Regions from separate parts of the Calderihabitans maritimus genome, predicted to be linked through region 1. Evidence: riboswitches for the same ligand, from Rfam matches in the RefSeq annotation. Region 1 holds a riboswitch; the other holds the start of a gene.
The links. Region 1 has a riboswitch for molybdenum cofactor ahead of KKC1_RS11125 (ABC transporter substrate-binding protein). Riboswitches for the same ligand answer to the same signal wherever they lie in the genome.

Region 1 (4,052 bases):
ATTATTGTCAACTCCAACCGGCCTGCCCTTAAACATTAGCTTCCCTTGCGAAAGCTTCTGGACTCCTGCCAGTACTAGCAATAAGGTGCTTTTTCCGGCACCGTTGGCTCCCGCTATGGCCAGGACTTCGCCGCTACTGACTTCTAAACGCGGGATATGCAAGATTACCTTTTTTGATTTCTCAACAACAGCATTTCGTAGTTCCATTATATTATGTTTCATGCAGTTTCCCCCGCTGCTGTGTCAAGGTTAGTATGAAAATGATAATATAGGCGAGTGCCAGCAAAACTATACTGAGGGCAATGCCTTTAGAAAAATTCCCCCGCGAAACTTCCAGGACTATTGCGGTAGTTAATACCCTGGTCTGCCCGGCAATATTTCCTCCCACCATCATAGAGGCTCCTACTTCTGAAACTACTCCGCCGAATCCAGCAATAACAGCCGCCATTATAGCCAATCGAGCCTCTTTGATGAGGGTATACCAAAGCTGCCATCGCGATGCCCCCAGGCTTTTTAACTGCATTACCAGTTTAGGATCGATCTGCTGCATTCCTACTATGGTTAAACTGGTAATGATGGGTGCTGCCAGCGCCACCTGCGCTATAACTATGGCTGCCGGCGTATACATAAGTCCTAGAAAACCAAGGGGCCCTGAACGCCACAGCAGCAAACTTACCCAAAGACCCGCCACCACCGGCGGCAAGCCCATACTGGTGTAAATCAAGGTAATGATAGCGTTTCTTCCCTGGAAACGCTTCAAGGCCAGAAAGCAACCCAAAGGAATCCCTAAGAGCAAGCTCAATAAGGTTGCCGCTCCCGATATTTTTAAAGTCCGGAGGGTAATGTCCAGTACTTCCCTATCGCCCTGTATGAGAAGCAAAATGCCTTCTCGTAATCCCTGCCATATTAAGTCCAACCTTCCCTACTCCCTTCCCTTCCGGGCATCGGGATAGAATAGAGGTTGTCCGAATTCTTTCACCCCGTACTCACCAATAACCTCCTGGGCTTCCGGTCCCACCAAGAAATCGACCAGAGCTCTTCCCCCTTCTTCATTTGTCCCGGGAAATTTCTCCGGGTTGACCTGCATGACATGATAAATATTCATAAGTACCGGATCTCCTTCAAAAACAATTTCCAACCGAAGGTGCTTTTTCAGCTTAAGATAAGTTCCGCGATCCGTCAGAGTGTAACCCTCTTTTTCGGAAGCGACATTGAGAGTATTCCCCATCCCGGTTCCTGTTTCCTGATACCACTTATTCCCTTGCGGTTTCAGACCGGCTTGCTCCCAGATACCCAGTTCCTTCTTATGAGTGCCGGAAGAATCTCCCCGGGAAAGAAAGAGCGCCTCACTATCAGCTATTTTTTTAAAAGCTTCCGCGGCACTCCCGCTACCTTTGACACCGGCCGGGTCTTCGGGAGGCCCTACTATTACAAAATCGTTGTGCATAACCCGGCGATAATTGATAACAACTCCCTTTTCTACCAACGGACGCTCCGCCTCTGGAGCATGTACTAATAGGACATCAGCATCGCCCCTCTCCCCCATAGCTAGCGCCTTACCCGTACCTACCGGTACTGTCTTAACTGTATAACCGGTTTTCTGCTGGAAAAGGGGAATTAACACATCCAAAAGTCCACTATCATAAGTGCTAGTCGTAGTTGCCAAAATAATTTCCTTAGTGTCGGCACCAGATGAACATCCGGATACGGTCACTCCTAAGGTTAATAGAATAAAGAAAGCAACAATTAACAAATTAACTTTTCGCATTGGTTCAACTCCTTTCTAACCATAAATAAAAACAAAAAGTCCGGCTCGGAAATCGGCAGTCGGACTGTAAATAATATGCACCTCCTTTCCACAATGGAGAGGCATAGCCGTTTCCAGCCTATACCCTATCGACTTCTAAGCCATAGCTTACGCCTTAGGCCTAAAAGTTCGGAGGGAAGTTATTAAATTGATATTATTATAAATAGTTCCACAAATGATTTAAAAATCCTTCTATTCTGCTTCTTGAATGCGCAGTTTTTCTAAAATTTTTCCTTCCACCTTGTGGACTTCTATCGGATGTCCGTCATCAGGAATCGCAACCACTTCATACGGGTAAGTAATAGCTTGAGTTACCATTTGGCCCGGCTTAGGCTCAGTGAAAACTACCTGGACAACCCATTTCTTCCCCTCCTGCAAAGAAACCTGCTCAACCTTCACATCGTAACCGCCGGTAGGCTTCTCTCCTGCTGCTATAAGCAACACCCGATATCCCCCAAATTTTTTCTGAAACACTCCGGCAGAACGGTGCAAGGACTCTACCCAATTGGCCGCTTGCGGCGCAGGAAGCTTTTCTAATCCTACCAATACCTGCCCCATCTCTTTTACCTCCCTTGACTCCCCGACAGAACATCCCATAACACCCAAGACGAATAGCAACAATATCAGTAGCCACCATTGTTTCACTGTATAACCTCCTTTCTGCTACTATAGACGGTCCTTTCCCTTTTTTGTTCCCTGAAGAGAACGCCGGGAAACTTGTTTAACCCGATACCCAGCGTTTACATATACTATAGGTATACCGAACTGCGAAAGGAGGATATGTATGTCCATGAAACATCTCCACTATCATTATTACTATAACCGTCCTCCCTACGGATATGCGGGAGACCGTTATCATAAAGATGAAGTTCAAGTACATGAACATTATCATTACGGAATGCCCTGTTCTCAACATGATAACCCGGGGAACCCCCATTTTTTCCTTCCCTTCTTGTTTCCGTTCTTCCCCTTCTTCCCATTCTTTTTCTTCCGCCGCCCCTTTTTCTGGTAGGTGGTTAAACGTTAGCGCCTTCAGGCGCTTTATTTTTTATACCTTTTACGGCAGAAACCAGATCGTTCAGGGGATAATCCCGGTTAGCATAGACAACATTGCCAATCACGACTGTATCCGCAGCCCGGGCCATCTCTTTTGCCTTTGCCGCGCTGTCGATACCGCCTCCATAGAACACTTGGGCGTAACGCAGTCCTTCTTTGACCATTCTAACCAGCCGGGGATCACCGTAAATGCCGCTGTACTCCAAATAAACAATAGGAAAATTGAAAACCCTTTCGCCCACTCTAGCATAAGCCAACACTTCTTCCGGTTCTAACTCAGTCCTGCTTTCCGTAACCTGAGCCACGGCAGAGAGAGGGTTGAGAACCACATATGCCTCAGGGATTAATATTTCCGGGCCTTTCATCGAGTATAACAGTTCACCTATTTGCTGCATAACTTTGCGGTGAGCTTCTACCAACCATGTAACCTTTCCGCTGTTTAGTACCACTGGTATTAAATAGGCATCTGCTCCCGAAACCACCGCCTCCGGAGAAGATACTTCTATCACAACTGGCAAATGGTGTCCACAGATATTCCGTACTTGCTCTAGGAGTTTGGTTACTTTTTCCCGGGTTATCCTCTGGGTGCCTCCGATGATTACCGCATCAGTCCCACTATCCCGAACTTCCTTGATTAATTCGCGGCTATTATTTTTGTCCGGGTCCAATTTGGTAACATGCTTCCACTTGTTCCACTGAATACTGTAATCCACATCAAATTCCTCCTATTAGCGGCCTTTTTTTCAGCTCAAAAAAACCAGGGGAACCTGTAGGTCCCCCCATAAGCTAAGAATCTGAATTTACTCTATGGTATAAAATAACCCCCCTAGATACTGTCCTAAAACAGCAAAAGCTATAGTAACAGGTATGTAGGAGATGCCCAAATGGGTCTTAATACGTAAATAAACTATTAAAGGAATCGATAGGTGTACGGCCAGAAACCAGAGGAAAGAAAACTTGGGAACACTGGCTCGCCACCGACCGAGGGGAACATTAACCACCAGCGCCACCAAACTTACGATAAAAATAGAGGCCAGTTCCATGCTTCCACTCCCTGGAAAATTATTCAAAACGACGGTTGAGAATCATCGGCCAGCCTAAATAACGGTAATTAATACTTATCTCCTTAGCATAAGAAACTTTTGGTCGTAACTCCTGATAAGTTATCATTATACCGTATCGATAGGGT
Region 2 (8,381 bases), on a different contig from region 1:
GGCCTGGTGGAAGGTTCTACTGAATTGCCTGGTCAGAAGGGACTGGTCACCAAGAAAATTGCTACGGACGAAGTAGTAGTCATTGTTCCTAATAAAGGCTTTTGGGCCCAAAAAGAAGAGATAACTATAAAGGAATTGATGAAAGAGCGGTTTATTGTGCGGGAAAAAGGTTCAGGGGTTCGCGAGGCTTTGGAAAGAGCTCTGGAGAACCAGGGGATAAAACTTTCGGAACTTAATGTGGTGAGCGAGATGAGCAGTTTAGAGGGGATCAAAGCGGCGGTGGAAGCTGGTTTTGCTATTTCCATTTGCTGCCGGCAGGGGGTCCAAAAGGATATCCGGCGGGGGACTCTAAGGGCCATACCGATCAAAGAGCTGCCCATTCAAATAGATTATTATCTCCTTTATATGAAAAATAAATTTTTAAAACCAGTAGCCAAGCGTTTTATCCGGTTTATTGCCCCCGAGACACTGGAGTTTTGTTAAATTAAATGCCGTAGCCCGGGAATAGGCTCCCGGGCTACGGCGATTATAGGTACATCCGGGTCAATAGCTTTACTCCGATATAAGCTCCGGCAAAGACGAAGATAGCAAAAACCCAGCCATGAAGAGATTGGGAAGAAATGGCACTAAAAAAGGCGCCTACATTACACCCATGGGCCAGCCGGGCACCAAACCCCATCAACGCTCCTCCCCCTAGGGCGAGGATGATTTGGCGGCGTCGCCGGATTTTTATCCATCGGAAATCTGATGACAACAAGGTCGAGAGCAAAGATCCAGCTATCATGCCGAGAATCATCCAGGTATCTTCACCTCTAATATCGTGTCCATGTTGGAAATAAGCCCATTTTTCCGGGTGGCTGCCGAAGACTCTGGCTATTTTAACTCCCCATTTAGCTATAGCAAGCGAAATCCCCCAGGGTTTTTGGGTTGCGGCGAAGAGGATGATATTTAAAAGTGCTAGGAGGAGACCGCCAAACCAATACGTCCAGCCGGTAGAAACACCATGAAACCGTAATACTTCTTTAGACATCTTTTCACCAGCCTATTCCTGTTTGGTCAAAAAGATTTGCCAGATACCGTTTTCAGTAGACTCTACGGTAAACTCATAACGGTTTTTTTCAGCCCAGTCCAGGATATTTCTAACTGAACGGCTGAAGTTTGTCTCTACCACCAGGGTATCTCCGGTTTTTAATCTTCGACATATTTGTTGAGTTTTTAACAGAGGTACGGGGCAAACCTCTCCTAAAACGTCAAGTCTGTGGGTTGCCACGCTGAACCTTCCCCCTCTTGTCAATGCTGCTTCTTTCCATCCGACAAAGGATGAAATAGATACCTGCCAGTACGGTTACCTGGGCAATTAAGGCTGGCCCCCAGCCGAGATAATCCGGAAAAAAGACCGGTCGCCACACCGGTAAAGCTTGCTCCCACCAGCCAAAGCTCCAGATACACAGGAGGGAACCGGATATAAGGCCCGCTAAAGTCCATAAATAAATTACAGAACCTTCACCGATACGAGCCAGGCAACTGCAGACGCAGCCACCGGCGAGAATCATACCCAGACCAAAAAGGAAACCACCGAGCGCTGTATTTAAACCAACCGGGTAGATTTTTCCGGGAATGGTCAATCCCTGTACAAAAAAATTGTACTGAATAGCGGCAAATCCGATGGTGGATATTATTAACATTAAAAGCACGGCTTTCGTCAAGCTTAGGGTGCCAAAGAGAATGGGGTCGCGAAAGGCACTGGCAAAGCAAAAACGGGACCGCTGAATAACAAACCCAAAACCGAGACCAAAAAACCAATAGACTGCTTTTAAAGGCGAAAAGTGAGCCAGCGTCAGTCCTGTTAGAATTACTGCAAGAAAGGTAAGCAGAAAGAAGTGAAACTGATTTTTTTTCACTTTTTACACCTCTGTGGAAAAAATTATACCATAAATCAACAAAGAATTGCATAATCCAAATTATTGCGATTTTGTTAAGAAGAACCCCTTGCTTACTTTTTAAGTTTTCCTTATACTATAAGCAAAAACATGTTCTCCGAGCCTATTTGCCTAAGGCTCAGGCTATGGCAAATGGGCCGTGCTGCTCCGGCAGCACCAGGGTATGGCGGGAAACCGGCATGCCCCCCGCATTTGGAAAGGAGACCCGACGAGATTTGACGCGGCGCCTTTTATTGCGGGGGCGCCTGTTTATTTTAAGTGGACAAGGGGTTGGCGATTAATGCAGGACCGGTTTCAAAGAGAAATCAATTACTTGAGAATTTCGATAACTGATAGGTGTAATTTACGATGTGTTTACTGCATGCCACCGGAAGGGGTCAAGCTGGTAGAACATGAGGATATCCTCCGGTTGGAGGAAATCGAAACCATTGTGCGGGCAGCCGCTGCGGTGGGGATCAGAAAACTCCGCTTAACCGGTGGAGAACCCCTGATCCGGAAGGGGATTGTCAGGTTGGTGAGGAAACTTTCTGCTGTTCCCGGTATTGACGATCTAGCACTGACTACCAACGGTATTTTGCTGGCCCGATATCTAAAGAGCCTGGAGGAGGCAGGGCTTAACCGCGTCAACATAAGCTTAGATACCTTGCGCCCTGAAAGGTTTAAAGAAATTACCAGGGGTGGAAATTTAACGGATGTATGGCAAGGAATAAAGGCTGCACTGGCTTCCTCCCTCCATCCGGTGAAGCTCAATACCGTCATCATACGTGGTTCTAACGATGACGAGATTCTTGATTTTGCCCGCCTGACCATGGAGTTTCCGCTACACGTAAGATTTATTGAATTAATGCCTATCGGCACATGCAATGCCTGGGCTGAAGAGAAAAGGGTGCCCTATTACGAAATCAAGGAACAAATTGAGAAAGAATTGGGCAGCCTGGTAGCCTATGAAGAGGTGCCCGGGGGAGGTCCTGCTAAATACTACCGTTTGCCCGGTGCTTTAGGGACTATTGGATTTATTACCGCTATGAGCAACCATTTTTGTAATCATTGTAACCGGATTAGACTGACGGCTCAGGGACAAATCAGGCCCTGCCTGCACTCCGAGTGGGAGATTGACCTTAAAGGGCCGCTCCGTCAGGGAGCGCGGGAAGAAGAATTGCAGGCCCTTATTTCTCAAGCCATTCAGGGGAAGCCGCGTCGGCATTCCATGGACTCTGAAGGATGGCAGGATCAGCGACGGAGTATGTTTCAGATCGGAGGCTGATGGGCGTGAGTGCCTTAGACAGATGGAAAGTATTGGGCATGATCGTATTAGCTTTTTCACTTTTGATTAATGGTTGTGCGAAAAATGAAGAACAAGAGGTCCTCACGGTTTTTGCGGCTTCATCTCTAACTGAGAGTTTCCGGGAGATAGCCCGCGCCTTTCAAGCACTTCACCCCGGTGTAAAGGTTCAGCTCAACTTTGCCGGGAGCCAAGTTTTGATGCAGCAGTTGAGTGCTGGCGCTCAGGCGGATGTCTTTGCTTCGGCAGACGAGAGATATGTGGCTGAAGCGGTCGAGCAAAATCTAGCGGAGCAGCCTCGTCTGATGGCTAAAAACAGACTGGTGGCGGTTATTGCTAAAGAACAGGCGGGGATAGAAAACCTGGGAGACCTGGTGAAGATTAAAAACCTGGTGTTGGCAGACCCTCGGGTCCCGGTGGGTGCCTATTCAGAGCAGGTCCTGGACAATTTAGGCCGTCTTTACGGTTCCCAGTATAAATCGCGCGTAATTGAAAATGTGGTTTCTTGGGAAAGTAATGTTAAGCAGGTGGTAGCCAAGGTGGCCCTCGGTGAGGCGGGAGGAGCATTGGTTTATGCTACGGATGTTACTCCGGATTTAAAAAAACAGGTTAAAGTACTGGAAATTCCGCCGGAGTACAACGTGGAAGCAAAATACTTTATTGCCGTCGGGAAGAACGGTAAACAGAAAGAGCTTGCTGCGGAATTTATAGATTTCCTTATGTCCTCCCGGGGGCAGGAGATTTTACTTCAATTCGGGTTCCTGCCTATCCGTTAAGGATGTGGTAGTATGTATTGGCTATTGACATTGGTGTGGTTTTTTTTGATCCTTTTACCCATACTCTCTATTTTTGGCGCCTTTTCCCAAGCGGACCTGATAGCCGGGTTGAGGAGCCCGCTGGTGCGAGAAGCGCTCAGAGTAAGTGCCCTTTCTACAGGCATTTCTATGGTACTGATTCTGAGCCTTGGTTTACCGACCGCTTATTTTTTGGCCCGCAGCAATTGGCGCGGGAAAGTCTTCCTGGATACGTTGTTGGATTTGCCCATGGTTCTGCCGCCGGCGGTAGCGGGTATGGCGTTACTTCTCGCCTTCGGCCGCAGGGGACTGGCTGGCGAAGTGTTGTACAAAATGGGGTTGGTTCTTCCTTTTTCCCTGCCGGCTGTGGTTATGGCCCAAACTTTCGTGGCTGCTCCCTTTTTTATACGGTCGGCTAAAAGCGGATTTCAGGCTGTAGATAAGAACCTGGAATGGGCTGCTCAGACCTTGGGGAAAACTCCCTGGCAAGTCTTTTGGCGGGTTACTTTTCCCCTAGCGCTTCCTTCTCTGGTCAGCGGACTGATTATGTCCTGGGCGCGAGCTTTAGGGGAGTTCGGAGCAACTTTGATATTTGCCGGCAATATGCCGGGGCGAACCCAGACCTTGCCCCTGGCAGTGTACAGTGCCATGGAAACTGATTTTCCGGCGGCGATGGTGATGTCTGCTTTTCTGGTCGTTATTTCTTTTCTGGTTCTGGTTTCGGTGAAAGTGCTGGCAGGAAAGGGGCTTGGTTAGATGCTGGAAATGCAGGTTAAAAAGAAACTCCCATCCTTTACCATAGATTTAGCATTATCGGCGGGAAATGAACTGATCTGTCTGCTGGGGCCCTCCGGAGCCGGAAAATCGACTCTCTTGCACATGGTGGCCGGGCTGATAGAGCCGGATGAAGGTGTTATTAGGGTTAAAAACGTATCCTACTTTTTAAAACCTGCCGGGGCAAGAAGGGGCCGACAACTTCCCCCCTACCGAAGACGGGTAGGTTATGTCTTTCAGAATTATGCTTTATTCCCTCATCTAACTGTTTACCAAAATATTTTTTTTGGAGCCAGAGGTTCTAAAGAAGAAATCAGACGAGAAGCCCTTTATTTGATCGACCTTTTAAGGCTTCAGGGGCTGGAGCAGAGGAAGGTGACGGAACTATCGGGCGGTCAGCAGCAGCGAGTAGCTTTGGCCAGAGCTTTAATCACCAAGCCGGATATTTTGCTGCTGGACGAGCCTTTTTCCAACCTGGACGAACTCATTCGCCGAAAACTAAGATTGGACCTGTTGCGGGTTCATCGCGATTTTAACATTCCCATATTGATGGTAACCCATGACCTTGAGGAAGCGTATACTCTTGGCGGTAAAATTGCGGTGTTGGATAACGGACGGATTCTCCAGTTTGGAACCAGAGAGGAAGTCTTTCACCGTCCTCAGAGCCGTCGGGTGGCACGCTTTGTGGGCATGAAGAATATTTTCACCGGCAGAGTAACGGAAGTCAACCCTGAAAAGAATCTTTTGAAAATCGCAGGGAACAAGTTTAATGTTTGCCTTCCCTACTACCCCTGCCAGGTGGGAGATCAAGTGGTTTTCGGTATCCGGCCGGAAGATATCCGCCTGATTAGAAAAGGAGTTGAGTTGCGCAAACCGGTACGGGATAATGTTCTCAATGGCACACTCGTGGAAATGATTCCGGAAGGTCCAGGGTATCGCCTATTCCTGAAGATAACTCCCGATACTTATGACTTGGAAATTCTGGTTCCTACTCATGTTGCCTTAAACCATCAACTTAAAGTTGGGATGGAACTTACCGTGGCTTTGAAAAAATCGGCTTTACATTTGTTGGAGAGGGCTGAGAGTTAATGCTTAAGGCAAGCGGTGTGGTGCTGGCTGGAGGTAAAAGTTCCCGCATGGGGACAAACAAGGCCCTGTTGGCAGTCCACGGCCAGACTATGATCGAACATGTAGTGGAGGAGATGCGCAAAGCCTTTCGAGAAGTTATTATTGTTACCAACGAGCCGCACCTTTATTCAGGGCTAGGGGTACGGGTGATAACGGACTTGATACCTGGGTTAGGGCCATTAAGCGGGATACATGCTGGACTGACTGCTTCTTCCTATGAATACAGCTTTGTTACCGCCTGTGATATGCCTTTTATTGACCATCGCCTAGCCGCTTATCTGGTCCAGGAGGCCCCGGGGTATGACGTGGTAGTGCCTCAAAAAGGGGACTACCTGGAACCACTCCATGCGGTATACAGTAAGGCATGCATTGCCCCCATCAAAATGTGTTTAGAAAACCGCATATTTAAAATTATTGCTTTTTATCCGGCGGTTAAAGTAAAATTTGTGGGAATAGAACGGATGCGACCTTTGGCCGACCTTGAGAAAGTGTTCTTCAATGTTAATACGCCTCAGGAACTGGTACACGCAAGAGAGATGGCAAAGGGGGAGAAGCATGGACCAAAGGATTCAGGAAGTTGAAGCTCTTCGCAAAACGGCGGAGGTAACGGAGACTTTCACTGACAGGATTGTGAAGGAAATGCCCATCACTATTTACTTGAACGAAAAAGAGATTGTCACCCTCTTATGTTCCCCCGATAACTTGGAAGAGCTGGCGGTTGGTTTTTTGTCCTCCGAGGGATTGATTAAAGACCCCAAGGACCTCATTAGGGTAAGGGCTCATGAGGAACAGGGCATGGTCTGGGTGGAAACCGCGAGGGAATCGCAGATAGCCGAAAAGCTTTTTTTGAAACGCTACATTACGACCGGTTGCGGTAAAGGCACTACTTTTTATCATTGGGCAGATGCCAATCTAGCCAAGCCTATTACCAGCAACCTGAGGGTGACTGCTGCTGAGATTTTGGAAGCAATGCGGAAAGTACAACAAATTTCGGAACTTTACAAAACTACCGGGGGAGTGCACGGCGCTGCCCTTTGTGAGAGGGATAAGATTTTCCTTTATCGCGAAGACGTGGGCCGGCATAACGCTGTAGACAAAATCATCGGCCGTTGCTTTCTAGACGGTACACCAACGGCTGACAAAATTTTATTAACTAGCGGGCGCATTTCTTCGGAGATATTAATCAAAGTAGCAAAGATGGGTATTCCCATCCTGGTTTCCAGGTCGGCTCCCACCAGCTTGGCTTTAGCTCATGCCGAGGAATTGGGTATTACGGTCGTCGGATTTGCCCGCGCCAGGCGGCTTAATGTTTATACTTATCCGGAGAGGATTCAATAAGGAGCGCTTTTACGTGAAGGAGGCAGCTGTTGATGCGGAAAGTGCGTGTTGAAGATGCTGTTGGTATGGTCCTCTGTCATGATATAACTAAAATTGTACCAGGGGAATTCAAAGGTGTTGCTTTTAAAAAAGGTCATATTATCCAGGAAGAAGACATCCCTGAACTGCTGAAAATAGGTAAAGAACATATTTATGTCTGGGAAACAAGAGAAGGCTTGGTGCATGAAAATGAAGCTGCCCTTCGCTTGGCTCGTGCAGTGTGCAAAGGTAAGCTGGAGATTACCGAGCCCCGTGAAGGAAAAGTCAATCTCATTGCTCACCAGGATGGCCTGCTTAAGGTACATGTCAATTGCCTGAACAGGGTGAACTGCTTTGACTGGCTCGCCGTAGCTACCCTCCATAGCAATCGGGTGGTAAGAAAAGGGGATTTGGTTGCGGGTGTCCGTGTGATTCCGCTAGTCGTCGAAGAAGCCAAAATTGAACAGGTAGAGGCCCTGTGCAACGAAGCGAAGGAAGGCATAATAGAAGTCAAGCCGCTGCTGCCGCTAAAAGCGGGTTTGGTGACCACCGGAAACGAAGTTTTTTACGGCAGGATTCGGGACAAGTTCGGGCCCGTACTCAAAGAGAAGTTAGCCCGGTACGGCTGTAAGTTTCTGCGTCAAATCATTGTTCCTGACGATATTGGTGAAATTGCCACGGCAGTAAAAAAATTAGCTGCGGAAGGAGCACAACTTATTTTGACTTCTGGCGGTATGTCGGTAGACCCGGATGACGTTACTCCAGCCGGAGTCCGGGCTGCAGGTGGTGAAATAGTGGCATACGGGGCTCCCGTGTTGCCCGGCTCCATGTTTATGCTGGCTTATCTGGAAGATATTCCTGTTTTGGGCTTGCCGGGGTGTGTTATGTACAACAAGACTACTGTCTTTGATCTAGTTTTACCCCGAATTTTAGCAGGAGAAAAGCTAACCCGGCAGGATATAGCTTTTATGGGTCACGGCGGTCTGTGCAACAACTGCCCTAACTGCACTTTCCCGCACTGTCCCTTTGGAAAAGGGAGTTAAGGAGGAATTAGGATGCGTGAAATGTTACCTCTAGAGACCGCTTTAGAGCTCTTATTGGAACAGG

Region 2: it holds a riboswitch for molybdenum cofactor, as region 1 does, so the genes downstream of both, moaA (GTP 3',8-cyclase MoaA) here and KKC1_RS11125 (ABC transporter substrate-binding protein) in region 1, are expected to answer to the same signal.

The regions. Positions count from the first base shown of each region.
Region 1 is NZ_BDGJ01000126.1:61,006-65,057, reverse strand. It holds partial or broken gene KKC1_RS11135 (ATP-binding cassette domain-containing protein) at 1-222, opposite strand, end outside; gene KKC1_RS11130 (ABC transporter permease) at 212-916, opposite strand; gene KKC1_RS11125 (ABC transporter substrate-binding protein) at 923-1,768, opposite strand; molybdenum cofactor riboswitch at 1,835-1,954, opposite strand; gene KKC1_RS11120 (protease complex subunit PrcB family protein) at 2,000-2,452, opposite strand; gene KKC1_RS11110 (geranylgeranylglyceryl/heptaprenylglyceryl phosphate synthase) at 2,824-3,576, opposite strand; gene KKC1_RS11105 (hypothetical protein) at 3,664-3,906, opposite strand; partial or broken gene KKC1_RS11100 (hypothetical protein) at 3,926-4,052, opposite strand, start outside.
Region 2 is NZ_BDGJ01000042.1:102,402-110,782, forward strand. It holds gene KKC1_RS05320 (selenium metabolism-associated LysR family transcriptional regulator) at 1-483, shown strand, start outside; gene KKC1_RS05325 (YeeE/YedE thiosulfate transporter family protein) at 527-1,030, opposite strand; gene KKC1_RS05330 (sulfurtransferase TusA family protein) at 1,043-1,270, opposite strand; gene KKC1_RS05335 (YeeE/YedE thiosulfate transporter family protein) at 1,251-1,901, opposite strand; molybdenum cofactor riboswitch at 2,024-2,159, shown strand; gene moaA (GTP 3',8-cyclase MoaA) at 2,221-3,204, shown strand; gene modA (molybdate ABC transporter substrate-binding protein) at 3,210-3,998, shown strand; gene KKC1_RS05350 (ABC transporter permease) at 4,011-4,772, shown strand; gene KKC1_RS05355 (ABC transporter ATP-binding protein) at 4,773-5,879, shown strand; gene mobA (molybdenum cofactor guanylyltransferase) at 5,879-6,499, shown strand; gene fdhD (formate dehydrogenase accessory sulfurtransferase FdhD) at 6,474-7,256, shown strand; gene KKC1_RS05370 (molybdopterin-binding protein) at 7,289-8,317, shown strand; gene KKC1_RS05375 (molybdopterin molybdotransferase MoeA) at 8,330-8,381, shown strand, end outside.